DNA from 2 places in the Pseudomonas berkeleyensis genome. Region 2 is predicted to be linked to the other one. Evidence: predicted binding sites of a transcription regulator. Region 2 holds the regulator's gene; the other holds the start of a gene.
The links. The regulator FliA, encoded in region 2, starts transcription of late flagellar genes. The targets are predictions, from matches to a motif close to CTAAAGTTTNNNNNNNNNNNGCCGNTAA.

Region 1 (14,912 bases), 1.9 Mb from region 2:
GTCACCGCGGCGGACTTCCAGCGCTTCACGCAGCGCTTGCTGCCAGGCCAGGCGGTTGGCCAACCAGATTTCATTCTGTGCGCCCAGGCTTTGCGCCCAGTTCTCCACCTCGCGGGTCTGTTGCGTATTCAGCGTGCCGAACCAGGGTCGCAGACGTTCCGACATGCGTTCGGCACGCCTGGCAATCTGCTGCTCCAGTGAGGGGGCGAGGAATTCTTCGCGTAATTTTTCGTTCTGCTTCTCCAGCTCCTCGAACAGTTGTTCCACCTGACGCGGGCTGAGGCCGCGCAACAGTTCGGTGGTGCTGGGCGTGATTTCCACGGCGACGCGTTGCATGGCTTCGTCGAAGGCCGCCAGTTGCTTGGCCAGGCTTGCACTGTCGCGATTGCTCAGCGCCTGCTGGCTGACTTCCAGCCATTGCAGGTAGCGCGGGAGCTCCACGCTGCAGTGCCAGGCGAGGTGCTCTTGCAGTCGGGGTTTGAGCCAGGCGCTCTGCTCGTTGCTGAGCGTGACGTAGTCGCCCAGTTTCCAGGGGATCAGCCAGTCGAGATTGCGGTAGGCCAGACCGACGCGACTGCACGCGCCAAGCAGCAGGGTGAGAGCCAGTAGCAGGAGCAGGGATTTGCGCATGACCGCTGTTTCGCAGAGGCAGATGGGTTGAGCCTAATACCCGCCGAGGTAGACGCAAGAGGGTGGAAATATTCGCTTAACAGTTCGACCCGGTAATGGCCGAATCGAGCACGGGGGCATACATCCCCTGGGAGGCATATCGGCTACGGCGTTGGTGGCGTACCGACGCGTGCAATAAAAAACCGCCCCGAAGGGCGGTTCCGATACAGCTCACCGATAGCGCTCAGCCACCGAGGTAGGCGTCACGCACCTTCGGATCGTTCAGCAGCGCTTCACCGCTACCCTGCATCACGATATGACCGTTTTCCAGCACGTAGCCGCGGTCAGCCAGCTTCAGTGCCTGGTTGGCGTTCTGCTCGACCAGGAACACGGTCACGCCGTCTTCACGCAGCTGCTCGATGATGTCGAAGATCTGCTGGATGATGATCGGTGCCAGACCGAGCGAAGGCTCGTCGAGCAGCAGCAGTTTCGGCTTGCTCATCAGCGCACGGCCGATCGCCAGCATCTGCTGCTCGCCACCGGACATGGTGCCGGCGCGCTGGTTGAAGCGTTCCTTCAGGCGCGGGAACAGGTGTAGCACCTTGTCCATTTGCTCCTGATTGTCAGCCTTGTTGCCGAAGAAGCCGCCCATGGCCAGGTTTTCCTCGACGGTCAGGCGGGCGAACACGCGGCGGCCTTCCGGCACGATGGCGATGCTCTTGCGCATGATCTCCGGGGTGTCCATGCCGACCAGCTCTTCGCCCATGTAGCGGATGCTGCCACTGGTGGCGCGCGGGTTACCGCAAAGCGTCATCAGCAGGGTCGACTTGCCGGCGCCATTGGCACCGATCAGGGTGACGATCTCGCCTTTCTGCACTTCGATGCTGATGCCGTGCAGTGCCTGGATCTTGCCGTAGAAGGTGGATACGTTGTTGAAACTGAGCATTTACGCTTCCCCCAGATAGGCTTTGATCACGTCCGGGTTGTTGCGGATCTGCTCCGGCGTACCATCGGCCAGAGGCGTGCCCTGGTTGATCACGTAGATGTGGTCGGAAATGCTCATCACCAACTTCATGTCGTGCTCGATCAGCAGCACGGTGACGCCGTGCTGGTCACGCAGCATGGCGATCAGCGCCTTGAGGTCTTCGGTTTCGCGTGGGTTCAGACCCGCGGCTGGCTCGTCGAGCATGAGGATGCTTGGGCGAGTCATCATGCAACGGGCGATTTCCAGGCGGCGTTGCTGACCGTAGGCGAGGGTGCCTGCGGTGCGGTTGGCGAACTCCACCAGATTGACCTGCTCCAGCCAGTGCGCGGCGAAGTCCATCGCCTCGCGCTCGCTGCGGCGGAAGGCCGGCGTCTTGAACAGGCCGGCCAGATAGCCGGTGTTCAGGTGACGATGCTGGGCTACCAGCAGGTTTTCCACGGCGGTCATGTCCTTGAACAGACGCACGTTCTGGAAGGTACGCACCACGCCTTTGCGAGCGATCTTGTGGCCTGGCAGGCCCTCGATGGCTTCGCCGTTGAGGCGGATGCTGCCGGAGGTCGGCTGATAGAAGCCGGTCAGGCAGTTGAACACGGTGGTCTTGCCGGCACCGTTCGGGCCGATCATCGAGACCACCTGTTTTTCGCTTACTTTCAGGGCCACCTCGTTGACGGCCAGCAGGCCGCCGAAACGCATGGTCAGGCCGCTTACTTCAAGAATCGGGCGGCTCATCGCTTCAGCTCCAGGTGGGGACGTTGCATCGGCAGCAGACCTTGCGGGCGCCAGATCATCATGAAGATCATGACCAGGCCGAAGATCAGCATGCGGTACTCGCTCAGCTCACGCATCTCCTGCAGCATGACCATGACCACTGCTGCGAGAATCACGCCCAACTGCGAGCCCATACCGCCCAACACCACGATGGCCAGGATCATCGCCGATTCGATGAAGGTGAAGGACTCCGGTGTCACCAGGCCCTGACGGGCAGCGAAGAAGCTGCCGGCGAAACCGGCCAGGCTGGCACCGATGGTGAAGGCCGAGAGCTTGATCACGGTCGGGTTCAGACCCAGCGCGCGGCAGGCGATCTCATCTTCACGCAGGGCTTCCCAGGCGCGGCCGATCGGCATTCGCAGCAGGCGGTTGACCAGAAACAGGGTCAGCAGCACCAGCAGCAGGGCGATCAGGTAAAGGAAGATCACCTTGTACATCGAGCTGTAGGCGATATCGAAGAAGCCGTGGAAGGTCGGCATGTCGGCCGGCACGCGGCGTTCGAAGGACAGACCGAACAGGGTCGGTTTGTTCTCGTTGGCGATGCTCAGGCCGTTCGGGCCGCCGGTGTACTCGGTCATGTTGCGCAGCATGATGCGGATGATCTCGCCGAACCCGAGGGTCACGATGGCCAGATAGTCACCGCGCAAGCGCAGCACCGGGAAGCCCAGCAGGAAGCCGAACAGCGCCGCCATCATCCCTGCCAGTGGCAGGCAGATCCAGAAGCCGAAGCCGAAGTAGTGGGCGAGGATCGCGTAGCTGTAGGCGCCGACGGCGTAGAAGCCGACGTAGCCCAGGTCGAGCAGACCGGCCAGACCGACGACGATGTTCAGGCCGAGGCCGAGCATCACGTAGATCAGGATCAGCGTGGCGATGTCCACCGAACCACGGCTGGCGAAGAACGGCCAGACCAGGGCGAAGGCGATCAGCGCCAGGATCACCCAGCGTTGAGTGGAAGGCAGGGTCAGGAAGTTGCTTGCGTTACCCGGCAGGCGTGGCAGCGATACCTTGGCCCAGGCGGGCGTGAGGCGGTCACGCAGCAGTTGCCAGATGAAGATCAGCGTTGCTGCCGCGCCGATGCACCATAGCTCGAAGGCGGTGGCGCCTTCTACACGCAGGCTGATGCCGACGGTGGTCAGTTTCAGGCCCAGCACCGGATAGGAAATGATCAGCACCAGCAGGGCGCTGAAAATCGCCGATTTGAGGTTTTTCGTAATAGCGCTGCTCATACCTTTTCCACCTCTGGACGACCGAGAATGCCAGTGGGGCGGAACAGCAGAACCAGTACCAGCAGGGTGAAGGCGACGACGTCCTTGTACTGGTCACCGAAGATATCGGCACCGAAGGCTTCGGCCACGCCCAGCAGCAGGCCGCCGAGCACGGCGCCCGGAATGCTGCCGATACCGCCGAGCACTGCGGCGGTGAATGCCTTGATGCCGGCGAGGAAACCCAGGTGCGGGTTGATCACGCCATATTGCATGCTCAGCAGCACCGAGGCGACGGCCGCGAGCGCGGCACCGATGACGAAGGTCAGGGCGATGATGTTGTTGGTGTTGATCCCCAACAGGTTGGCCATCTTCAGGTCTTCGGCGCAGGCGCGGCAGGCACGGCCCAGGCGCGAGCGCGAGATGAACAGGGTCAGGCCGATCATGGCGACGAAGGTGACGATGAAGATCAGCACCTGCATATAGGAAATCACCACACCGTTGCTGACGCTTTCACCGAACAGGAAATTGCCGGGTAGCAGGCTGGGAATGGATTTGTCCTTGGAGTCCTGCGAGAGCAATACGGCGTTCTGCAGGAAGATCGACATGCCGATCGCGGAGATCAGCGGGATCAGACGGTTGCCGCCGCGCAAGGGGCGGTAGGCGACCCGTTCGATGCTGTAACCGTAGGCGCTGGTGACGATCATGGTGGCGGCGAAGGCCGCGATCATCACGAACGGCACGGCTTCGAGGCCGAACATGGCGAGACCTGCGATCACAGTGAAGGCCACGTACGAGCCAATCATGTAAACCTCGCCATGGGCGAAGTTGATCATGCCGATGATGCCGTAGACCATGGTGTAGCCGATGGCGATCAGGGCATAGGTGCTGCCAATGGTCAGGCCATTGATCAGTTGTTGTAGGTAGTGATAAAGCTCAGGCATTGCCTAACTCCTGGGCCTGCGTGAAGCGGCGCTTGTGGCGCAGCGCAAGGCCGGAATTCTTCTAATAAACAAAACCCACTGCGTGTGCAGTGGGCTTTGGGTTCAGGCGGGAAGCTTACTTGGCTTCGGACTTGGAACCGTCCTGGTGCCACTCGTAAACTACGAAGTTGAAGTCTTTCAGGTCGCCTTTCTCGTCGAAAGCGAGGTCGCCGGTCGGCGTTTTGAAGGTATTGGAGCGCAGGGCTTCGGCCACCTTGGCGGTGTCGGTGTCGCCAGCTTTCTCGATGCCCTCGGCGATAACCTGGACGGCAGCGTAGGCCGGGAACACGAACGGACCGCTCGGGTCTTCGTTCTTGGCCTTGAAGGCTTCGACCAGTGCCTTGTTCGCCGGATCCTGATCGAAGGACTTCGGCAGGGTGACCAGCAGGCCTTCGGAAGCCGGGCCGGCGATAGCCGAGATTTCCTTGTTACCCACGCCTTCCGGGCCCATGAACTTGACGTTCAGGCCACGCTCTTTGGTCTGGCGCAGCAGCAGGCCCAGTTCCGGGTGGTAGCCGCCGTAGTAGACGAAGTCGACACCCGCTTGGTTCAGTTTGGCGATCAGCGCCGAGAAGTCCTTGTCGCCGGCATTGATGCCTTCGAACATGGAGACTTTCACGCCTTTGCTTTCCAGGGTCTGCTTGACCGCGGTGGCGATGCCTTCACCGTATTGCTGTTTGTCGTGGATGACGGCGACGTTCTTCGGCTTGATGTGGTCAGCGATGAAGTTGCCGGCGGTCGGGCCTTGCAGGCTGTCCAGACCGATGGTGCGGAATACCAGTTCGTAGCCGCGAGCGGTGATGTCCGGGCTGGTGGAAGCCGCGGTGATCATCAGGATGCCTTCGTCTTCGTAGATGTCCGAAGCCGGTTGAGTGGAGCTGGAGCACAGGTGACCGACCACGAACTTGACGCCATCGTTGACGATCTTGTTGGCTACCGCCACGGCTTGCTTCGGATCGCAGGCGTCATCGTAGACCACGCCTTCGAGTTGCGCGCCGTTGACGCCGCCTGCCTTGTTGATCTGCTCGATGGCCATCTTGGCGCCGATGAATTGCATCTCGCCGTACTGGGCGACGGCACCGGTCACCGGACCGGCCAGGCCGATCTTGATGTTGTCGGCCGCCATCGAATAGCTGGCCGCCCCTGCCAGTGCCATTGCAGCGAACAGCTTGGAAATCTGCTTAGTAGCCTTATTCATGAGTGCTCCACTCGTCGTTATGTCTTCATTGTTGTAGTTCTTGCTGCCTAAGCTGCAGAACCGGATTGATACCCCGGCCATGCCCCCGGCAACTGTACCGGAACAGTGTAGAGCGCGGATTTGCGCCTTGAAAAGCCGGCATTGGGAGGCTGAACGCGGGGTTGTCGCTAAATTGCAAGGAATGTATAGAAATACGGCGTGCCCCGTTGCGGCTACAGAGCGTCCCGCGGCTTGTCAGGGGAAGAGCCGGCGCTATCATGCGCGCCTGCACTTACCGCCATCGATACGGGGCACACCATGACGGATGAATCTAGCACCCTCTATGCCAAGCTGCTTGGCGAAACCGCACCTATTCGCTGGCAGGAGCTGCAACCCTTCTTTGCTCGTGGTGCGCTGCTCTGGGTGGCAGGGCATGCGGATCTGATCGCCGTGGCGCAGGCGCTGGCGAGCGATGACCAGGCCAGGGTCGCGCAATGGATGAACGAGGGGGTATTGAGCAAGCTCGAAGATACCCGCGCCGAAGATCTTCTAGCCCGTGACCCGCAGCTCTGGGCGGTGGTGGTTGCTCCCTGGGTGCTGGTGCAGGAAAGAGCAGGGGATTCGACGTTGCACTGAACTGGTGCGAAGCAGGGGCATGAATCACGGTCTAGACTGTCTGGGCGCTCCTGCCGGGAGCTCATGCATCACGTCAAAGGAGTTGAATCATGTTCGAACCTGGACACCTGCATCGCAGCAACCTACCCGGAGAGAATGGTCAACCCGGATACAGCATCGACTTCTACTATGAGGTTCGCCAGGATCCGCAGGAGGGCGCCATGTTGCACGGGCGCCTGGCTGGTGAGATCGATGGCCAGCACTTCGAGGAGGTATTCGAGATGCACCGCGATACCGCCTTCAATTTCGCCAGTGTGATTTCTCGTCTGGTGGCCAAGCATGGCCTGCATCCCAATGCCAGCCCGATCATGCGGGCGCATCAGGAGTACGACGCCATTTTCGAGGATATCCGCGCCAAGCTGCACGCCAAGCCCGGTGAGGCGGTCAACCTGGAACATCTGAAGAGCGATGGTCTTTAGCCTGGCAGGTCTTCTTGGCAGGCGACGGCCTCTGGGGGATCAGCTGAACGGCGAGCATAAAAAAACCGGATCATGGGATCCGGTTTTTTATGTCGAGGTCTAGGCTCGATTCAGGCGGCGACGAACCCGGCAGGGTAGGCCAGTGCTGCTTGGCTACTCTGAACTTCGGCGATGGTTTCACGTACCACTTGTTTGGCCAGGCAGGCGCATTTGCCACATTGGCTGGCGATGCCGAGCGTGCCACGAACTTCGCGGTAGCTGCAGCAGCCCTCATAGACCGCGTCGCGGATCTGAGTATCGGTAACACCTTCACAGAGGCAGACGTACATAAGCAAGGCTCGTCTTGGTTGTTCTGTTCGATGCGAAGGATACTAATGTTAATGAGAATGCTTGTCAAAGATCTGTTGGGAACACTCGCATTGGCTGACGAACGGTTCCTGAGCGGATTGCCGTAGCCATGAAAAAACCGGCGCAAGGCCGGTTTTTCATGCTTCGGGTCAGGCATCAGGCCTACTGGTCGAACTCGTCCCAGCCGCCCATTTCTTTCCAGCGGTTGACGATGCCGCAGAACAGTTCGGCGGTTTTCTCGGTGTCGTAGCGCGCCGAGTGCGCCTCCTTGCCGTCGAACTCGATGCCGGCGGTCTGGCAGGCTTTGGCCAGCACGGTCTGGCCGTAGGCGAGGCCCGCCAGGGTAGCGGTGTCGAAGCTGGAGAACGGGTGGAACGGATTGCGCTTGATGCCGCAGCGGGCCACCGCCGCATTGAGGAAGCCCAGGTCGAAGCTGCTGTTATGACCGACCAGGATGGCCCGCTTGCAACCCGCCGATTTGATCGACTTGCGCAGGCCCTTGAAGATTTCGCCCAGGGCATGCTCTTCGCTTACCGCCATGCGCAGCGGATGATCGAGCTTGATGCCGGTGAATTCCAGCGCGGCTTGTTCGATGTTGGCACCTTCGAACGGTTCGATACGGAAGAAGTGGGTGTGATCCGGATAGAGGAAACCGCCTTCATCCATGGCGATGGTGGTCGCGGCGATTTCCAGCAGCGCATCGGTGGCGCTGTTGAAGCCGCCGGTCTCCACATCCACCACGACTGGCAGGTAGCCTCGGAAACGCGCGGCCATCGGTGTGCGTGGGCCGGACGGCAGGCTGGTTTCCAGTTCGTCTTCGTAGTTGTCTTCGCTCACGCCTGGCCCTCCAGCAGCTTCCAGCGCAGGGTTTCACCGGCGCGCAGCGGCACCACGTTGTTCTCGCCCAGGGGTAGGGTGGACGGTACGACCCACTCCTCGCGCACCAGGGTGATGCTGTCGGTGTTGCGTGGCAGGCCGTAGAAATCCGGGCCGTGGTGGCTGGCGAAGGCTTCCAGCTTGTCCAGCGCATTGCGCTGTTCGAAGGCCTCGGCATACAGCTCGATGGCGGCATAGGCGGTGTAGCAGCCGGCGCAGCCGCAGGCGGCTTCCTTGGCATGCTTGGCGTGCGGTGCCGAGTCGGTGCCGAGGAAGAAGCGTGCGTCGCCGCTTGCGGCTACGTCGAGCAAGGCTTCCTGATGCACGTTGCGCTTGAGGATCGGCAGGCAATAGAAGTGCGGACGAATACCGCCAACCAGCATGTGGTTGCGGTTGTACAGCAGGTGATGGGCGGTGATGGTGGCGCCGAGGTTGTTCGGGCGGCTCTGCACGAACTGCACGGCATCGCGGGTGGTGATGTGCTCGAACACTACCTTCAGCGTCGGGAAGCGCTCGACCACGCGCACCAGATGCTCGTCGATGAAGGTCTTTTCGCGGTCGAACACGTCGATTTCAGCGCGGGTGACTTCACCGTGAATCAGCAGCAGCATGCCCACTTCGGCCATGGCCTCGAGAGCTGGGAAGATCTTGTCGATGCTGGTGACGCCGGAGTCCGAGTTGGTGGTGGCGCCGGCCGGGTAGAGCTTGGCTGCATGCACGAAGCCACTGGCCTTGGCGTTGCGCACGTCTTCGGCGGTGGTCTTGTCGGTGAGATAGAGCACCATCAACGGCTCGAAACGACTGCCGGCCGGGCGCGCGGCGAGAATGCGCTGGCGATAGGCGTCTGCCTCTTCGGCGTTGCGCACCGGCGGTACCAGGTTGGGCATGATGATCGCGCGGGCGAAGGTGCGGGCGGCATCGCCGACGGTGTGCGGCAGCACCGCGCCGTCGCGCAGGTGAATGTGCCAATCGTCGGGGCGCAGTAGGGTCAGTCGGTCGGACATGGGGAGTTCCAGGCGGGCAAATCAGGCTGCGAATGCTACCGGAAACCGGCGAAAAATGCGCTGCAGGCTGCGAGATTCGAGCGCCCAGGCAGGCGTGCTCCAGCGCGGTGATTCGCTTCATCTTCGCCTGGCCGCGGATTGGTGGGGCGATAGAACACCCTGTGAACGACGGGCAGTGCAGGTGTGGTGACACGTTCGAGCAACGCCATGGGCAGCCCGTGACGCACAACAAATCCTGTTGATGTGCCGACGCTCGCCCTACAGTTTTTCCGGAAGCCACCGATACCTAGAAAGAACAGCGTTTTCGTGGAGCCCGTCGTGCGCCAGCCTCATCTCCTCCTTCCCTGCCTGCTGGCCGGCATGGCCCTGTGTCTGCCGGCACATGCCATCAGCTTCCAGACGCGTCTGGAGAGCGTGGAGTGGAAGGTCGAGGGGGACAAGTTCGAGTGCCGGCTCACTCAGCCGATCAGCAATTTCGGCAGCGGCGAGTTCGTGCGCCGAGCTGGCGAGCAGGTCACCTTCCGTCTCAAGGCGCGTGAGCGCTGGATGGGTGCCGGTTCAGCCACTTTGCTGGCAGCTGCAGCGCCCTGGCAGCCGGGGCGTGGCGATATCAACCTGGGTGTGGTCAACGTTGGCAACGGCGAGGTGCCGTTCAACAGTTCGCAGGAGCAGGGCGCGCGTTTGCTCACCGGCCTGCTCGAAGGCCGCAGTCCGGTGGTGCGCCACCGCACGCTGAACGGCGGTGACAACCTGGAGGTGCGCCTGCTACCGGTGAAGTTTCACAAGGCCTATGACGATTACCAGGCCTGTACCGCCAACCTGCTGCCAGTCAATTTCGACCAGATTCGCCAGGCGCAGATCGGCTTTCCAGGGGGCGGCATCGATCTCGATCCGATGGCCAAGGCCAAGCTCGATATCATTATCGACTTCGTCAAGGCTGACCCGACCATCAACAGCTTCCAGATCGACGGGCATGCCGACAACAGCGGCAATCGCCTGACCAACCGCGATTTGTCGCGCCGCCGCGCATTGGCCGTACAGGAGTATCTGGTGGCCGGTGGTGTGCCGGTCGAGCAGATCACCATGCGCTTCCATGGTGAGCGTTACCCGCTGGCGCCGAACAACAGCGAAGCCAATCGAGCCAAGAACCGCCGGGCAACCTTGCGCCTGGATCGTGTGCCGGCCCCCGAGGCTCCACCACAGAGCGCCCCGCAGACGGCACCACCGAGTACACCGGTCGACCCGGCTGGAAGTACCCCCTCCTGAGACAGAAAACGCCATTCTTGTCGTCGCTTCGTCGTCACTAGCTGTCGCGCCCCTGTAAATTGGCCCGCAGGGTCAGTAGAATCACCGGTTTTACCGTACAACCCGTGGAGTGATGGCATGGCGGACGTCAAAAAGGTAGTTCTGGCCTATTCCGGTGGCCTGGACACCTCGGTGATCCTCAAGTGGCTGCAAGATACCTATAACTGTGAGGTGGTGACCTTCACCGCTGACCTTGGTCAGGGCGAGGAGGTCGAGCCGGCCCGTGCCAAGGCTCAGGCCATGGGCGTCAAGGAAATCTACATCGACGACCTGCGCGAAGAATTCGTGCGTGATTTCGTCTACCCGATGTTCCGCGCCAACACCGTTTACGAAGGCGAGTACCTGCTGGGTACCTCCATCGCCCGTCCGCTGATCGCCAAGCGTCTGATCGAAATCGCCAACGAGACCGGCGCCGACGCCATCTCCCACGGCGCCACCGGCAAGGGCAACGACCAGGTGCGCTTCGAGCTGGGGGCCTATGCACTGAAGCCGGGCGTGAAGGTCATCGCCCCGTGGCGCGAGTGGGATCTGCTGTCGCGCGAGAAGCTGATGGACTACGCCGAGAAGCACGCCATCCCGATCGAGCGTCATGGCAAGAAGAAGTCGCCGTACTCCATGGATGCCAACTTGCTGCACATCTCCTATGAAGGCGGCGTGCTGGAAGACACCTGGACCGAGCACGAAGAAGACATGTGGCGTTGGACCAAGTCGCCGGAAGCGGCGCCGGATACTCCGACCTACATCGAGCTGACCTATCGCGCCGGTGACATCGTCGCCATCGACGGCAAGGAACTGAGCCCGGCCACCGTACTGGCCGAGCTGAACCGCATCGGCGGCGAGAACGGCATCGGCCGTCTGGACATCGTCGAGAACCGTTTCGTCGGCATGAAGTCCCGCGGCTGCTACGAAACCCCCGGCGGCACCATCATGCTCAAGGCTCACCGCGCCATCGAGTCGATCACCCTGGATCGCGAAGTGGCTCACCTGAAAGACGAGCTGATGCCGAAATACGCCAGCCTGATCTACAACGGTTTCTGGTGGAGCCCGGAGCGTCTGATGCTGCAGCAGATGATCGATGCTTCCCAGGCCAACGTGAACGGTGTGGTACGCCTGAAGCTGTACAAGGGCAACGTCATCGTCACCGGTCGCAAGTCCGACGACTCGCTGTTCGACGCCAACATCGCGACCTTCGAGGAAGATGGCGGCGCCTACAACCAGCAGGATGCGGCGGGCTTCATCAAGCTCAATGCCCTGCGCATGCGCATCGCTGCTGGCAAGGGCCGCAAGCTGGTCTGATAGACTGCCTGCTGCATGTCAACGAACCCCGGCCATGTGCCGGGGTTCGTCGTTCATGGCCCATGAAAATACCGAGCCGGTGAGGAGAATCTTCATGAGACTGCTGCATACCATGCTGCGCGTCGGCGATCTGGACAGATCCATCGCCTTCTACACCGAAGTACTGGGCATGACCCTGCTGCGGCGCAAGGACTATCCGGATGGTCAGTTCACTCTCGCGTTCGTCGGCTACGGCGACGAAGCGCACAACAGCGTGATCGAACTGACCCATAACTGGGGCGTGCAGAGCTATGAGCTGGGCACTGGCTATGGGCACATCGCGCTGGAGGTGGAGGATGTTCACAAGGCATGTGCCGATATCCGCAGCCGAGGCGGCAAGATTACCCGCGAGCCAGGGCCGATGAAGCACGGCACGCGGGTGCTGGCCTTCGTCGAAGACCCGGATGGCTACAAGATCGAACTGTTGTCGCCGTCGCGCCCGGCTTGACGACCGACGCCATGCGCACCTGAGTGCGCATGGCTATCCGCTTCAAGGAACCAGCGGCAGTTCGCGTTTGTGGCGAGTGGCGTCATAGGTGCGCACGATGGTGGCGTAGGCTTCGTCGCTGACCTTCTCGCCATGCAGGAAGGCATCGATTTCGGCGTAGGTCACGCCATGCGCTTCCTCGTCCGGCTTGCCTGGGCGCAATTCTTCCAGGTCGGCGGTCGGCGTCTTCTGCACCAGATGCTGTGGCGCGCCGAGGTGTTTGGCGATGGCGCGAACCTGGTTCTTTACCAGGCCGGAGAGTGGGGCGAGGTCGCAGGCGCCGTCACCGAACTTGGTGAAGAAGCCCATCACCGCTTCGGCAGCATGGTCGGTGCCGATCACCAGGCCGTTATTGGCGTTGGCGATGGCGAACTGCGCGACCATGCGGATGCGTGCCTTGATGTTGCCGACCACGAAGTCGCGGCGCGCATCGCTGAGTTTTTGCAGGTGCGTGACCTGTTCGCCCAGGCCATTGACGCTGCCGGCGATGTTGACCGTGTCGTTCTCGTCGGCGCGAATGAATTTCAGCGAATCCTGCGCGTCATGTTCATCGTGTTGCGCGTTGTGCGGCAGGCGCACGGCGATGAAGCGATAGCCCTGGTCGCCGGTTTCGGCGCGCAGTTCCTCGACCGACAACTGAGCCAGGCGTCCTGCGGTGGTGGAGTCCACGCCACCGCTGATACCCAGCACCAGCACTTTCAGGCCGGATTGCTTGAGGGTGTTCTTGATGAAGGTCTTGCGTCGTTCGATTTCCGCCACCAGGGCGGCTTCATCGGCGAAAGGCGGCACCACGTCGAGGGCGGCGGCGATTTCGGCTTGGCGGTTGCTCATGTCTGGAGTCCTCACTGGGTGACGCGAAAGACGTGTTTCAGGTAGCTGACGAAGTTCTCGTCGCGGCACTGGGTCTTGCCCGGCGTGTCGGAGATCTTCGCTACGGGTTGGCCGTTGCAGGCGATCATCTTGATCACGATGTTCATCGGTTCGACGCCGGGGATGTCGCAGGTCAGGTTGGTGCCAATGCCGAAGCTTACGTGGATTCGCCCGGAAAGTGCACGATAGAGCCGTAGCGACTTCTGCAGATCGAGGCCGTCGGAGAACACCAGGGTCTTGCTCATGGGATCGATGCCCAGCTTCTCGTAGTGAGCGATGGCTTTCTCGGCCCAGGCCAGCGGGTCGCCCGAATCGTGGCGCAGGCCATCGAACAGTTTGGCGAAGTACAGATCGAAATCACCCAGGAAAGCATCCATGGTGATGCAGTCGGTGAGGGCGATCCCCAGTTGGCCACGGTACTCGCGTACCCAGCAGTCCAGCGCGGCGATCTGGCTGTCGATCAGCCTCGGGCCGAGTTGCTGGTGGGCCATCAGCCATTCGTGGGCCATGGTGCCAATCGGCTTGAGTTCGAATTCACGGGCCAGGTGTACGTTGCTGGTGCCGACGAAGCGTCCCGGGAAGTCGCGTTTGAGGATGCGTACGGCCTGCTCCTGAACCCGATAGGAAAAGCGCCGGCGGGTGCCGAAGTCCGCCAATTGGAAACCGGCCAGCTCGTCGTCAGTGGCTTCGGCACGCAGCCAGTCGAGTTTCTCGTACAGGCGCTCGGCAGCCTGCTCCAGCAGCACTTCGCGATAGCGGTAACGGTTGCGCACCTCGCTGATGATGGCCAGCAGTGGGACTTCGAAGAGGATCACGTGCAGCCAGGGGCCACGCAGGCGGATATTCAACTGGCCGTCTTCGATGCTGGTGTGCACATAGCGCATGTTGAAGCGGAACAGGCTGAGGAAGCGGATGAAGTCCGGCTTGATGAACGGAATGCGTTCGAGGAAGGCGAGTTGATCGACGGTCAGGCTCAACTCGCTCAGGCGCTCGATCTGGTAGCGGATTTCGGCCAGGTAAGGCGTCAGATCCTCGGCGTTGCGGCAGCGGAACTCCCATTCGACTTCGGCGTTGGGGTAGTTGTGCAGCACCGCCTGCATCATGGTCAGCTTGTAGAAATCGGTATCGAGCAGGTTCTGCACGATGCGGTCGGCGAAGATGCTGTTGCTCATCCTTGGGTCTCCTTGGCCAGGGCCGTATCCAGCTGTTCCAGGCTGGTAGTCAGGGTAATGCCGCTGTCTTGCATCTCGCGACAGGCTGTCTGGGCGGTGTCGTCGGCGATGGCGCGGCAGGCTGGCAGGTGAACGATCACTTCGAATCCGGCGCGGCGCAGTTGCAGGGCGGTGGTCTTGACGCAGTAGTCCAGTGCCAGGCCGCCCACCAGTATCAGGTCGACGCCATTTTGCCGGAGAAATTCGATCACGCCCGTGCTGCGCTTCTCGGCCAGGTCGTGATAGCAGGCGCCGTAAGGGTGCAGATCCGGTTCCACGCCTTTCCACACGAAGTAGTCGTAATCCAGCGGTGCGGGCAGGTCGTCGAGCAATTCGAAGCCCACTGTACCGGGTACGCAGTGGCTGACCCAGGTCAGGTCGGCGTTGGCCATGGGCAGGAACTGCAGCATGTCGGCGTGATTGTCGACTACCCAGGCGGCCTTCGGGCTGTGGGCATCCTTGCTGCCGATGCGCAGTTGGCTACGGCTGGCCAGTTGGTTGAGCGCAGGAACGATGCTGTCGCCATCGGGTACCGGAAGCTCGTTCGGGCACAGCGGAGTGAAGCCTTTCTGGGCATCGACATCGAAACTGGCAATCTTCATGGCGTGGCTCCTTTCTCGTTTGGAGTGACTACATATTTCATTAGATGAAATATGTA
Region 2 (14,212 bases):
AGAGCTTCGTCGCCTTGCCCTCCGGGCAGGGCCTGATGGTCAACCACTACTGGGAACTGGCTGGCAAGCTGAGCTGGGTGATCGGTGCTGGCCTGTTGTTGACCCTGCCAATGGTCACTGCGCTGTTGGTGATCAACCTGGCCTTCGGTGTGATGACCCGCGCCGCGCCGCAGCTGAACATCTTTTCCATCGGCTTCCCCCTGACCCTGGCCCTGGGCCTGGTGATCTTCTGGGTGGGGCTTTCCGACTTCGGCAACCTGTTTCAGGGGTTGGCCAGTGAAGCCTTGCAGCAACTGGGCGAATTCGCCCGGATGAGGTAGCCATGGCCGAGAGCGAGAGCGGCGCCGACAAGAGCGAGGAACCCACTGGTAAGCGGCTCGAAGAGTCGCGGAAAAAAGGCCAGATCGCTCGCTCCAAGGAGCTCAATACCCTGGCGGTGACCCTGACCGGCACCATCGCGCTGATGATCTTCGGTGCGCAGATGGGCGACGCCATGCTCGACCTGATGCGCGGCAACTTCAGCCTGTCACGTGACGTGCTGATGAACGAAGGCAGCATGGCGCTGCACCTGCTCGCGTCCGGCAAGCATGCCTTGCAGGCCATGTTGCCGTTTCTCATCGCCTTGTTGATCGCCTCCATCGCCGGCCCCATCGTCTTGGGCGGCTGGTTGTTCTCGGTCGAGGCGTTGCAGCCCAAGGGCAGTCGCATGAACCCGCTGGCCGGGCTCAAGCGGATGTTCTCGGTGCAGGCGCTGGTTGAGCTGCTCAAGGCTCTAGCCAAGTTTCTGGTGATCCTCGCTGTGGCCTTGCTGGTGCTGTCGATGGATCAGGACGATCTGCTCGCCATCGCCAATGAACCGGTGGAACCCGCCATCCTGCATAGCTTGCAGGTGGTGGGTTGGAGCGCGCTGTGGCTGTCGTGTGGGCTGATTCTGATCGCAGCGGTGGACGTGCCGTTCCAGCTGTGGAGCCACAAGAACAAGCTGAAGATGACCAAGCAGGAAGTGCGCGACGAGTACAAGGACACCGAAGGTAAGCCGGAGGTCAAAGGGCGTATTCGTCAGTTGCAACGTGAGATGGCCGAGCGCCGCATGATGCAGGCCGTACCTCAGGCTGACGTGGTGATCACCAACCCGACCCACTTCGCCGTGGCGCTCAAGTACGATCCGGACAATGGCGGCGCACCGGTGCTGCTGGCCAAGGGTGGCGACTTCCTGGCGCTGAAGATTCGCGAGATCGCTCAGGAGCACCAGGTCATGGTGCTGGAGTCGCCGGCTCTGGCCCGGGCGGTTTACTACTCCACGGAACTCGAACAGGAGATTCCGGCCGGTCTGTATCTCGCCGTAGCGCAAGTGTTGGCCTACGTCTACCAGTTGCGTCAGTACCGCGCCGGCAAGGGCAAGCGGCCAGGGCCGTTGCCCGATCTGCCGATTCCGCCGGATCTGCGCCGCGATTCGTAGGGCGGATCGGGACGCCGACCGCTCGTAGGGCGGACTCAGGAGCGCCAGCGAACAGTCCGCCGTGTCTGGGCGCGGCACAAATCCAGCAGCGTACTGCTTCGCGAACGGATCGCCGCCCGGTGCGCCCTACGGAACCAGGCGTTTTTACCCTGTAGATCGAGGCTTGTAGCCTGTCGCCGCGTTTCTGGAACGCTTCTTGCCATTACCCCTGTAAAGCGCAGCTCTGCGTCAAAAGATTGAATTGGCTGGGGTAGTCACGTGGCATTCAACATCAACCGCTCGCAAATCATCGGGGACGCTCGTGGCAACCTGGCCGGCCTGCGCCAGGGCAGCCTTGGCATCCCGCTGCTGTTGTTGGCGCTGCTGGGCATGGTCACGCTGCCGGTGCCGCCGCTACTGCTCGACACCCTGTTCACGTTCAACATCGCCTTGTCCATCGTCGTGCTGCTGGTCGCCGTCTACGCGCTGCGCCCGCTGGACTTCGCCGTATTCCCCACCATCCTGCTGGTCGCCACCTTGTTGCGCCTGGCGCTCAACGTCGCTTCCACGCGTGTCGTGCTGCTGCACGGTCAGGAGGGGCCGCACGCCGCGGGTAAGGTAATCCAGGCCTTCGGCGAGGTGGTGATCGGCGGTAACTACGTGGTCGGTGTGGTGGTCTTCGCCATCCTGGTGATCATCAACTTTGTGGTGGTCACCAAGGGTGCCGGGCGGATTTCCGAAGTCAGCGCGCGTTTCACCCTCGATGCCATGCCCGGCAAGCAGATGGCCATCGACGCGGATCTGAACGCCGGTCTGATTGACCAGGCCGAAGCCAAGAAACGTCGCTCCGAAGTCGCTCAGGAAGCGGATTTCTACGGTTCCATGGACGGTGCCAGCAAATTCGTTCGCGGTGATGCCATCGCCGGCCTGCTGATCATGTTCGTTACCCTGATCGGCGGCATGGCCATCGGCATGCTGCAGCATGGCCTTAGCTTTGCCGACGCGAGCAAGATCTACGCGCTGCTGGTGATCGGTGACGGCCTGGTCGCGCAGATTCCCTCGCTGCTGCTGTCCACCGCTGCAGCCATCATGGTTACTCGCGTATCCAGCTCCGAAGACATGGGCCAGCAGGTCAACCGGCAGATGTTCGCTTCGCCGCGTGCGCTGGCTGTGGCGGCGATCATCCTGATCGTCATGGGCCTGGTGCCGGGCATGCCGCATGTTTCCTTCATTGGTCTGGGCCTGATCGCTGCAGGTGGCGCCTACTGGATCGCCAACAAGAAGCGCAGGGCGCAAGAGGTCGAGCAGCAGGAAGTGCAGCGTCAGCAGGAGCTGATTCCGGCGCAGAAGGCGCAGGAGGTCAAGGAGCTGGGTTGGGATGACGTCATGCCTGTGGACATGGTCGGCCTGGAAGTTGGCTATCGCCTTATCCCACTGGTCGACCGTAATCAGGGCGGGCAACTGCTGGCGCGGATCAAGGGCGTACGCAAGAAGTTGTCGCAGGAGATGGGCTTTCTCATGCCCTCGGTGCATATCCGCGACAACCTCGACCTGGCGCCCAACGCCTACCGTTTGACGCTGATGGGCGTCAGCGTGGCCGAGGCCGAGGTCTATCCGGATCGTGAATTGGCGATCAACCCCGGTCAGGTGTTCGGCCCACTCAATGGCATTGCCGCCAAGGATCCGGCGTTCGGTCTGGAGGCCGTGTGGATCGACCCCACTCAGCGTGATCAGGCGCAGTCGCTCGGCTATACCGTGGTCGACGCCAGTACCGTGGTTGCCACCCACCTCAACCAGATCCTGCACAAGCACGCTCACGAGCTGCTCGGGCATGAGGAAGTGCAGCAGCTCATGCAATTGCTGGCCAAGAGCTCGCCGAAGCTGGCCGAAGAGCTGGTGCCGGGCCTGGTGTCGCTGTCGACCCTGCTCAAGGTGCTGCAAGCGCTGTTGCAGGAGCAGGTGCCGGTGCGCGATATCCGCACCATTGCCGAAGCCATCGCCAACGTGGCGCCGAAGAGTCAAGATCCCGCCGCTATGGTCGCCGCCGTACGGGTGGCGTTGGCCCGTGCAATCGTGCAAAGCATTGTGGGACTAGAGCCGGAGCTGCCTGTGATCACCCTCGAACCGAGGTTGGAACAGATATTGCTCAATAGTCTGCAGAAGGCCGGTCAGGGCAGTGAGGATGGCATCCTCCTGGAACCGGGCATGGCCGAGAAGCTGCAGCGTTCCCTGGTGGAAGCGGCGCAGCGCCAGGAAATGCTCGGCAAGCCGGTGATTCTGCTGGTGGCCGGCCCGATCCGGGCGATGTTGTCGCGCTTCGCGCGGTTGGCGGTATCCAGCATGCACGTGCTGGCCTACCAGGAAATTCCGGACAACAAGCAGGTCACCATAGTCGCCACTGTGGGCCAGAACTGAGGTAAAGGGTCATGCAGGTCAAACGCTTCTTCGCCGCCGATATGCGAACCGCCATGAAACTGGTGCGTGACGAGCTGGGTGCCGATGCTGCGATCATTGGCAACCGCCGCGTGGCCGGTGGTGTCGAGCTGACTGCCGCGCTGGACTATCAGGTGACGCCGGCTCCGGTGCGACCGAACCCGGCGCTGGAAGCCGAGCTGCGCAAGACCCAGGCGCGCATCGCCAGTGCCCAGGCCGAACTCGCCACCCGTGCCGAGCAGGACGCCGGCAAGGATCGCCAGTTATTCGCCAACGAATCTCTGCTGGCACCCGAGCTGCCAGCCACTCCGGTCAAGCCGCAGCGTCCGGTCGAGGCCGCAGTACCTGCTACGCCGGCCGTCGACCCCCGTGCGCTGGATGCCATGCGTTTCGAGTTGCACGGCCTGCGTGAGCTGATCGAAGTGCAACTGGGCTCCATCGCCTGGGGCCAGCTGCAAAATCGCCGTCCGCAACAAGCTAATCTGTGGCGCCGCCTGCAACGCATGGGTCTGTCTGCCGAGCTGTCGCAGGCGCTGCTGAGCAAGGTGGCAGGTGTGGCTGAGCCGCGCCAGGCCTGGCGCATGCTGCTGGCGCACCTGGCTCACGCGATCAGAACGCCGAAGGTAGAGCCGCTGGAGGAGGGCGGGGTGATTGCCCTGGTCGGTCCGGCCGGTATGGGCAAGACCACCACCCTGGCCAAGCTGGCCGCGCGTTACGTGCTTAAGTACGGCGCGCAGCAGGTCGCTCTGGTGAGCATGGACAGTTACCGTATTGGCGCGCAGGAGCAACTCAAGACCCTGGGGCGTATCCTGGGCGTATCGGTGACTCAGGTCGATCCTGGTCAGTCGTTGTTGCAGGCGCTGACTCCGCTGGCGAAGAAACGTGTGGTGCTGGTCGACACAGCAGGCCTGCCGGGTAACGATCCCGCACTGCGTCTGCAACTGGAAAGCCTGGCGTCGGCGCGTATCAATGCGAAAAATTATCTGGTTCTGGCGGCAACAAGTCAGAGCCAAGTGCTCAAGGCGGCCTACCATAGTTACAAGCGTTGTGGACTGGCAGGCTGCATACTGACGAAACTGGACGAGGCGGTGAGCCTGGGCGAGGTTTTAGGTCTGGCTATAGGCCAGCATCTGCCGGTAGCCTATGTCACGGACGGGCCGCGTATTCCGGACGATCTGCAGGTGCCGCGCAGTCATCAACTGGTCAGTCGCGCAGTAGGTTTGCAGGCCGCCGAAGAACCGAGTGAAGATGCCATGGCGCAGATGTTTGCCGGGCTCTACCAGAAGCCGGCTCGTGCCGGTTGAGGCAATAAGAATCGTGCATCCTTTTGCCGAGTAGGCGAGAGTGAACGGCCTGTCAGGGTCAAGTCGAAGTTAGACAAGGTATAGAAATAACATGGGTATGCATCCCGTACAGGTGATTGCGGTGACTGGCGGCAAAGGTGGCGTCGGCAAGACCAACGTGTCGGTCAATCTGTCCATGGCCCTGGCCGATCTCGGCCGTCGGGTGATGCTGATGGACGCTGACCTTGGCCTGGCCAACGTCGACGTTCTGTTGGGACTGACGCCCAAACGCACCCTGGCCGATGTGATCGCCGGTGAATGCGATCTGCGTGACGTGCTGCTGCAGGGGCCCGGTGGTGTTCGTATCGTGCCGGCGGCGTCCGGTACGCAGAGCATGGTCAGCCTTACGCCCATGCAGCACGCTGGCCTGATCCAGGCGTTTAGCGACATCAGCGAGAACCTCGACGTGCTGGTGATCGACACCGCGGCCGGTATTGGCGATGCGGTGGTCAGTTTCGTTCGCGCAGCGCAGGAAATTCTCGTGGTGGTGTGCGATGAGCCGACCTCGATCACCGACGCCTACGCGCTGATCAAGCTGCTCAATCGCGACCACGGCATCAGCCGCTTCCGCGTTTTGGCCAACATGGCCCACAGCCCGCAGGAAGGGCGCAATCTCTTTGCTAAGCTGACCAAGGTGACGGATCGTTTCCTCGATGTCGCCCTGCAGTATGTCGGTGCCGTGCCCTACGATGAGTGCGTGCGCAAGGCCGTGCAGAAACAGCGCGCCGTCTATGAAGCCTTCCCTCGATCCAAGTGCGCTCTGGCGTTCAAGGCGATAGCTCAGAAGGTCGACACCTGGCCGTTGCCGGCCAATCCCCGTGGCCATCTGGAGTTTTTCGTCGAGCGTCTGGTGCAGCAACCGACTGCAGACTCGGCCGTATGACAGCAGCCTCTGGACTTCGTATGTACAACAAGGCTCAGGCGCAGGATTCCCAGCATCAGCTGATCGAGCGCTATGCGCCACTGGTCAAGCGGATTGCCTATCACTTGCTGGCACGTCTGCCGGCCAGCGTGCAGGTCGATGACCTGATCCAGGCCGGCATGATCGGTCTGCTCGAAGCCTCGCGCAAATACGACTCCAGCAAGGGCGCCAGCTTCGAAACTTTCGCCGGTATCCGTATCCGTGGGGCCATGCTCGACGAGGTGCGCAAGGGCGATTGGGCACCGCGTTCGGTACACCGCAACAGCCGTATGGTCAGCGATGCGATTCGCGTTGTTGAGGCCAGAACGGGGCGTGACGCTAAAGATCACGAAGTTGCGGCCGAACTCCAATTGAGTCTGGAGGATTACTACGGCATTCTTGGCGACACTTTGGGCAGCCGCCTGTTCAGCTTCGACGACCTGTTGCAGGACGGCGAGCATGGCGGGCTGCACGAAGACGCCGGGCACACCCACCTCGAACCTTCGCGGGACCTCGAAGACGAACGCTTCCAGGCGGCCTTGGCCGATGCCATCGCTGGTTTGCCGGAGCGTGAACGTCTCGTGCTGGCGCTGTATTACGACGAAGAACTGAACTTGAAAGAAATCGGCGAAGTGCTGGGGGTTAGCGAGTCACGCGTCAGCCAGTTGCACAGCCAGTGCGCAGCGCGTCTGCGTTCGCGGCTGAGTGAATGGCGCGCTGGCTGAACAGCGTATTCGCAGGCTTAAACGGCCTGTTAACGGTTTCATGATTAAAGGACGTGGTTGCGAGCGCAATACGTTTGGGACTGTACGGAGGTCGACTTGGACAAGAACATGAAAATCCTCATCGTTGACGATTTCTCGACGATGCGACGGATCATCAAGAACCTCTTGCGGGACTTGGGTTTCACCAACACCGCAGAAGCCGACGATGGCACCTCGGCGTTGCCGATGTTGCAAAGCGGCAGTTTCGATTTTTTGGTGACCGACTGGAACATGCCCGGTATGACCGGCATCGACCTGCTGCGTGCCGTGCGCGCCGATGAACGCCTGAAGCACCTGCCGGTGTTGATGGTGACTGCCGAAGCCAAGCGCGATCAGATCATCGAGGCGGCCCAAGCTGGTGTGAACGGCTATGTGGTCAAACCCTTCACCGCCCAGGTGCTGAAGGAAAAGATCGAGAAGATCTTCGAGCGGGTCAACGGCTGATGTCGGCCGCGAGGGTGCTATGGAACACGATGACTCCACGCTGGGTGACCTTGAGTCGACCCTGAAAAGCAATGCCCGCGATCTGGTCGATAGCCTCGAACAAGGCAACTTCGGCGCCGCGGTACAACTGATTAATGAGCTCAACAAGGTTCGTGATCGTGGCCTGTATCACGAGGTCGGCAAGCTGACCCGTGAGCTGCACAACGCCATTGTCAATTTCCAGCTTGATCCGCGTATGCCGCATGCCCAGGAGCTGTCGCAGATCGCCGATGCCACCGAACGCCTGAATTACGTTGTCACCATGACCGAGAAGGCTGCCAATCGCACCATGGATCTGGTGGAGCAGAGCGCGCCGCTGGTCAATGACCTGAGCGATGAGGCGCAGAGTCTGAGCGTCGAGTGGGGCCGTTTCATGCGTCGTGAAATGGGCGCCGATGGCTTTCGTGAGTTGGCCAAACGCATCGAACTTTTCCTCGCTCGCAGCGAGCGTGATGGCAACAAACTTTCCAGTCACCTCAACGACATTTTGCTGGCACAGGACTATCAGGATCTGACCGGGCAAGTGATCAAGCGTGTCACCCAACTGGTGACCGAGGTGGAAAGCAACCTGCTCAAGCTGATGTTGATGGCCAGTCAGGTCGACCGTTTTGCCGGTATTCAGCACGACCATGAAGTGCTGCGCACCGAACAGGAAAAATTAAAAGAGCCATCGCGGGGTGAAGGTCCGCAGATTCATGCCGATAAGCGTGATGACGTTGCCTCCAGCCAGGACGATGTCGACGACCTGCTGTCCAGCCTAGGGTTCTAAGGAGCACACAATATGAGCTTCGGCGCCGATGAAGAGATCCTCCAGGATTTCCTGGTAGAGGCCGGCGAGATTCTCGAACAGTTGTCCGAACAATTAGTCGAGCTGGAAAGCCGACCGGACGACATGAACCTGCTCAACGCCATCTTTCGCGGTTTCCATACCGTCAAGGGCGGAGCGGGCTTCCTCCAGCTCAATGAGCTGGTGGAGTGCTGCCATATCGCCGAAAACGTCTTCGACATCCTGCGCAAGGGTGAGCGTCGCGTCGATTCGGAATTGATGGATGTGGTGCTCGAGGCTCTTGATGCTGTCAATGGCATGTTCGGCGAGGTGCGTGAGCGCCGCGAGCCGACACCAGCCACTCCTGAACTGCTGGCGGCATTGGCGCGCCTGGCCGAGCCGGCGGGCGCCGACTCGGCTCCCGCAGCCCCGGCTCCTGCTCGTGAGCCCGAGCCTGTAGCAGTGCCCGAGCCGGTCGCTGCGGCTCCCGCCTCGGGCGACATCACTGACAGCGAATTCGAGCAACTGCTCGATGCCCTGGGGGATGCGCCGGCCAGCGAGAGCGTTGCTGCCAGCGATGAAATTACCGACGACGAGTTCGAGTCTCTGCTCGATCAGTTGCATGGCAAGGGCCAGTTCAGCGGTACGGTCGAGGCTTCGGCTGACGTTGCCGTCGCGGCAGCCCCTGCCGCAACTCCGGCTGGTGACGATATCACCGACGACGAATTCGAGGCCCTGCTCGATCAACTGCATGGCAAGGGCCAGTTTTCCACAGCACCTGAAGCGGCCGCTCCGGTCGCTGCGGCAGTCGAAGCCGCTGCGCCGGTCAGTGATGACATTACCGATGACGAGTTCGAATCCCTGCTCGATCAGTTGCATGGCAAAGGCAAATTCGTTCCTCCGAGCGAGCCTGCACCGGCACCTGCTGCGGTAGCCAAGCCTGCTGCAGCCAAGGCTGCTCCGGCCAAGCCCGCAGCCAAGGCCGAGCCTGCCGCGGCGCGTGCGCCGGCCGCTCCGGCACCGGTTGCGGACAAGGCGGTAGCACCGGCGAGCGAGGCGGAAACCACCGTGCGGGTCGATACCGCTCGCCTCGACGAGATCATGAACATGGTCGGCGAGCTGGTGCTGGTGCGTAACCGCCTGGTACGCCTGGGGCTCAACAGCGGTGACGAGGCCATGTCCAAGGCCGTGTCGAACCTCGACGTGGTGACTGCGGATCTGCAGACCTCGGTGATGAAGACCCGCATGCAGCCGATCAAGAAGGTCTTCGGCCGCTTCCCTCGCCTGGTACGCGATCTGGCGCGCAACCTGAAGAAGGAAATCAACCTCGAGTTGGTGGGTGAAGAGACCGACCTCGATAAGAACCTGGTCGAGGCTCTCGCCGACCCGCTGGTGCACTTGGTGCGCAATGCCGTCGACCACGGCGTAGAAACCCCGGAAGAGCGCGAGAAGGCTGGCAAGGCTCGCGCAGGCCGCGTGGTGCTGTCCGCCGAGCAGGAAGGCGACCATATCCTGCTGTCGATCACCGACGACGGCAAAGGCATGGATGCCGACGTGCTACGTGCCAAGGCCGTCGAGAAAGGCCTGCTGGATAAGGACGCGGCCGATCGCCTGAACGAGTTCGAGTGCTACAACCTGATCTTCGCCCCGGGCTTCTCGACCAAGACCGAGATTTCCGATGTGTCCGGCCGCGGTGTCGGCATGGACGTGGTGAAAACCAAGATTTCCCAGCTCAACGGCACGGTCAACGTGTTCTCGCAGAAGGGCCAGGGCTCGAAGATCATCATCAAGGTGCCATTGACCCTGGCGATCATGCCGACGCTGATGGTGATGCTGGAGAACCAGGCTTTCGCTTTCCCGCTGGTCAACGTCAACGAGATCTTCCACCTCGACCTGTCGCGCACCAACGTGGTCGATGGCCAGGAAGTGGTGATCGTGCGTGACAAGGCGCTGCCCCTGTTCTATCTCAAGCGTTGGCTGGTGCCGCAGGCCTTCCATGAAGGTCAGCGCGAAGGTCATGTGGTGATCCTCACCGTCGGTAGCCAACGCATCGGCTTTGTCGTCGATCAATTGGTCGGCCAGGAAGAAGTGGTAATCAAGCCACTGGGCAAGATGCTTCAGGGCACGCCCGGGATGTCCGGCGCCACGATCACTGGTGATGGACGCATCGCGTTGATTCTCGACGTACCGAGCATGCTCAAGCGCTATGCTCGACGTTTCTGATGGTTGCGGCGCAGGCGAGGTCTGCGCTGTCTAGGAGTGTGTATGGCAGTTAAGGTTCTGGTAGTGGACGACTCCGGTTTTTTCCGCCGGCGCGTTTCGGAAATTCTGTCTGCTGACCCCAGTATTCAGGTCGTGGGCACGGCCACCAACGGGCGGGAAGCCATCGATCAGGCGTTGGCGCTCAAGCCTGACGTGATCACCATGGATTACGAGATGCCGATGATGGACGGCATCACTGCGGTACGAAACATCATGCAGCGCTGCCCGACGCCGGTGTTGATGTTCTCCTCGCTGACCCACGAAGGTGCCCGTGTCACCCTCGATGCACTGGATGCCGGGGCGGTGGACTTCCTGCCGAAGAATTTCGAAGACATCTCGCGCAATCCCGAGAAGGTCAAGCAGATGCTGTGCGAGAAGGTGCATACCATCGCGCGCAGCAATCGCCGTTTCAGCTCGGCTGCAGTGGCTCCGGCGCCGACTGCGGCCAGTCCGGCAGTGGCGCCGATTAGTCGTCCTGCTGTCGCGCCAGTGCGTCCAGCCACGCCTGCCGCCACGCCGCGTACCGCATCGACGCCAGGCGCTTCCAGTGCCGCGCCGAGCTCGGCTGCGCCCAAGCGCAAGTCTTACAAGCTGGTGGCCATCGGTACCTCCACCGGCGGCCCGGTGGCACTGCAACGTGTACTGACCCAATTGCCGGCTAATTTCCCGGCACCGCTGGTGTTGATCCAGCATATGCCGGCAGCTTTCACCAAGGCCTTTGCCGAGCGCCTGGACAAGCTCTGCCGCATCCAGGTCAAGGAAGCTGAGGATGGCGATGTACTGCGCCCTGGCCTGGCGCTGCTAGCTCCTGGCGGCAAGCAGATGATGGTCGATGCCCGTGGCGTGGTGAAGATTCTGCCCGGCGATGAGCGCCTCAACTACAAACCCTGCGTGGATATCACCTTCGGTTCGGCGGCCAAGTCCTATGGCGACAAGGTGCTGGCAGTGGTACTGACCGGCATGGGCGCCGACGGCCGTGAGGGCGCGCGCCTGCTCAAGCAGGGTGGCAGTCAGGTGTGGGCTCAGGATGAGGCCAGTTGCGTGATCTATGGCATGCCGATGGCGGTGGTCAAGGCCAGTCTGGCCGATGCGATCTACAGCCTGGATGACATCGGTCGGCATCTGACCGAGGCTTGCCAATGATGAAGGCTGAGTCGAGCGTGTCTGCATGGATGTATTGAGCCTAATCGGCGTCATCCTGGCGTTCGTCGCGATACTGGGTGGCAATTATCTCGAAGGCGGTAACGCCGGGGCGCTGCTCAATGGCCCGGCGGCACTGATCGTTATCGGCGGTACCCTGGGCGCGGCGTTCCTGCAGGCCCCCGTCAGTGTGTTCAAACGCGCCATGGGTATCGTGCGCTGGATCTTCTTTCCGCCGCGCATCGACCTGGTGGGCGGCATCAACCGGGTTGTGGGCTGGAGCATGGTGGCGCGCAAGGAAGGTCTGCTCGGCCTCGAGTCGGTGGCCGATGCCGAGCCCGATCCTTATGCGCGCAAGGGCCTGCAATTGCTGGTCGACGGTGCCGAGCCGGAATCCATTCGCAGCATCCTGGAGGTCGATCTCTACACCCAGGAAGCACGCGATATCCAGGCGGCCAAGGTATTCGAGAGCATGGGCGGCTACGCCCCGACCATCGGCATCATCGGTGCGGTAATGGGCCTGATCCACGTGATGGGTAACCTGGCTGACCCGAGCATGCTCGGCAGCGGTATCGCCGTGGCCTTCGTCGCCACCATCTATGGCGTCGGCTTCGCCAACCTGCTGTTGTTGCCGATCGGCAACAAGCTCAAGTCCATTGCGCTGCGCCAGTCGCGCTATCGCGAGATGTTGCTGGAGGGCATCCTGTCCATCGCCGAGGGTGAGAACCCGCGCTCTATCGAACTGAAGCTGCAAGGCTTCATGGACTGATGGAGGCATGGCATGGCACGCAGGCGGCATCAGGAAGAACATGAGAACCATGAGCGTTGGCTGGTTTCCTACGCCGACTTCATCACGCTGCTGTTCGCCTTCTTCGTGGTGATGTATTCGATCTCCTCGATCAACGAAGGCAAGTACAAGATCCTCTCGGAGTCGCTGACAGGCGTATTCAACCAGCCTGACCGCGCGATCAAGCCCATTCCGGTGGGTGAAGAGCGGCCACGCACCAGTGAGCCCGACAACACTGCACTGGACGATCCCAGCTCGGACGCCACCTTGCAGAGCATTGCTTCCAGCGTGCGTGAAGTGTTCGGTGAGTTGATCCAGAGCGACCAGTTGACCCTGCGTGGCAACGAGATGTGGATCGAGATCGAGCTGAGTTCGAGCCTGCTGTTTCCTAGCGGCGACGCCATTCCGAACAATCAGGCGTTCGACATTATCGAGAAGGTCGCCAAGATTCTGGCGCCGTATCAGAATCCGGTAAAAGTCGAAGGCTTCACTGACAATCTGCCGATTCAGACCGCCCAGTACCCAACCAACTGGGAGTTGTCTTCGGCGCGCGCGTCGAGCATCGTGCGTATGCTGGCTATGGATGGCGTCGACCCTTCGCGTTTGGCGGCCGTCGGTTACGGCGAGTTCCAGCCGGTGGCCGACAATGCCACGGCGGAGGGCAGGGGACGCAATCGCCGGGTGGTACTGGTGATTTCGCGTAACCTCGAAACCCGCCGCAGCGATGGCAGCGCCGCGACTCAGCAGTCCGAGGCTGGCACGCAACCTGCACCAGCGTCTGCGTCGGGGGTTCCACAGTCGTGAGCCGTCAAATCCCAGTCGCCTGCTGCATGTCGGCGACAGCCATTCTCGGCCTGAGCGCCTCACGCCGGGAGGATGAGAGAACATGAAAGTCTGGGCAGTAGCCAATCAGAAAGGTGGGGTCGGCAAGACCACCACCTCCATCGCCCTGGCAGGCCTGTTGGCCGATGCCGGCAAGCGTGTGATCGTGGTCGATCTCGATCCGCATGGATCGATGACCAGTTATTTCGGTCATGATCCCGATGCGCTGGAGCACAGTTGCTTCGATCTGTTCCTGCATCAGGGCAACGTGCCGCAAGGCTTGCCCAAGCAGTTGCTGCACAGCACCAGCCACGAAGGGATTTCCCTGTTGCCATCGAGCACCGCGCTGGCCACGCTCGAGCGCCAGTCGCCTGGGCAGAACGGTCTGGGCCTGGTGATAGCCAAGAGCCTGGCGCAACTCTGGGGTGATTTCGATCACGCCGTCATCGACAGCCCGCCCTTGCTTGGCGTGTTGATGGTCAACGCCCTGGCAGCCAGCCAGCAACTGGTGATCCCGGTGCAGACCGAGTTTCTCGCGGTCAAGGGGCTGGAGCGCATGATCAGCACCCTGGCGATGATCAATCGTTCGCGCAAGCAGGCGTTGCCCTACACCATCGTGCCGACGCTGTTCGATCGCCGAACCCAGGCGTCCATGAGCACCTTGCGCGTGCTGCGCAATACCTATCCCGAGCATCTGTGGCCGGCGTACATTCCGGTCGACACGCGCTTGCGTGATGCCAGCCGCGCTGGCCGCACGCCATCCCAGTTCGACGCCAATAGCCGCGGCGTGATCGCTTATCGTGCCCTGCTCAAGCATCTGCTGAATCATCAGCCAGCGGCGCAGGTGGCCTGAAATGAGCGTCTGTGTTGAACTGTGCTCAAGTCGGGCCGTGCTGCGGCCGATAGGCTGTGAAGCTTTCCATTCCGGGTTTCAGTCATGAGTCGTAACCTCGCCACTGCCACGCGTTCCCAGCTGGCCTTGCAGTCGTACCTCGATGGTCTGCTGCAGGAGGCTGCTGCCGAGCTGGAGATGTCCGTCAGTCTCGACGAGTTCGAGGCTGCCGTGCTCGAGG

Region 1: the regulator FliA is predicted to act here: its motif matches at 9,305-9,332, upstream of HS968_RS18710 (flagellar protein MotY).

Annotation. Positions count from the first base shown of each region.
Region 1 is NZ_CP059139.1:4,033,884-4,048,795, reverse strand. Features, by position in the region: gene HS968_RS18765 (DUF6279 family lipoprotein) at 1-630, opposite strand, end outside; gene HS968_RS18760 (ABC transporter ATP-binding protein) at 854-1,555, opposite strand; gene livG (high-affinity branched-chain amino acid ABC transporter ATP-binding protein LivG) at 1,556-2,323, opposite strand; gene HS968_RS18750 (high-affinity branched-chain amino acid ABC transporter permease LivM) at 2,320-3,588, opposite strand; gene livH (high-affinity branched-chain amino acid ABC transporter permease LivH) at 3,585-4,508, opposite strand; gene HS968_RS18740 (branched-chain amino acid ABC transporter substrate-binding protein) at 4,624-5,745, opposite strand; gene HS968_RS18735 (DUF2288 domain-containing protein) at 6,043-6,360, shown strand; gene HS968_RS18730 (DUF5064 family protein) at 6,450-6,818, shown strand; gene HS968_RS18725 (bacterioferritin-associated ferredoxin) at 6,929-7,147, opposite strand; gene rnt (ribonuclease T) at 7,329-8,003, opposite strand; gene pyrC (dihydroorotase) at 8,000-9,046, opposite strand; gene HS968_RS18710 (flagellar protein MotY) at 9,365-10,312, shown strand; gene HS968_RS18705 (argininosuccinate synthase) at 10,430-11,647, shown strand; gene gloA (lactoylglutathione lyase) at 11,742-12,134, shown strand; gene nadE (ammonia-dependent NAD(+) synthetase) at 12,177-13,004, opposite strand; gene pncB (nicotinate phosphoribosyltransferase) at 13,016-14,215, opposite strand; gene HS968_RS18685 (nicotinamidase) at 14,212-14,856, opposite strand.
Region 2 is NZ_CP059139.1:2,146,202-2,160,413, forward strand. Features, by position in the region: gene fliR (flagellar biosynthetic protein FliR) at 1-320, shown strand, start outside; gene flhB (flagellar biosynthesis protein FlhB) at 323-1,459, shown strand; gene flhA (flagellar biosynthesis protein FlhA) at 1,730-3,853, shown strand; gene flhF (flagellar biosynthesis protein FlhF) at 3,865-5,175, shown strand; gene fleN (flagellar synthesis regulator FleN) at 5,267-6,097, shown strand; gene fliA (RNA polymerase sigma factor FliA) at 6,094-6,840, shown strand; gene HS968_RS10060 (chemotaxis response regulator CheY) at 6,949-7,323, shown strand; gene HS968_RS10065 (protein phosphatase CheZ) at 7,343-8,131, shown strand; gene HS968_RS10070 (chemotaxis protein CheA) at 8,144-10,351, shown strand; gene HS968_RS10075 (protein-glutamate methylesterase/protein-glutamine glutaminase) at 10,394-11,533, shown strand; gene HS968_RS10080 (flagellar motor protein) at 11,559-12,299, shown strand; gene motD (flagellar motor protein MotD) at 12,312-13,121, shown strand; gene HS968_RS10090 (ParA family protein) at 13,204-13,992, shown strand; gene HS968_RS10095 (CheW domain-containing protein) at 14,077-14,212, shown strand, end outside.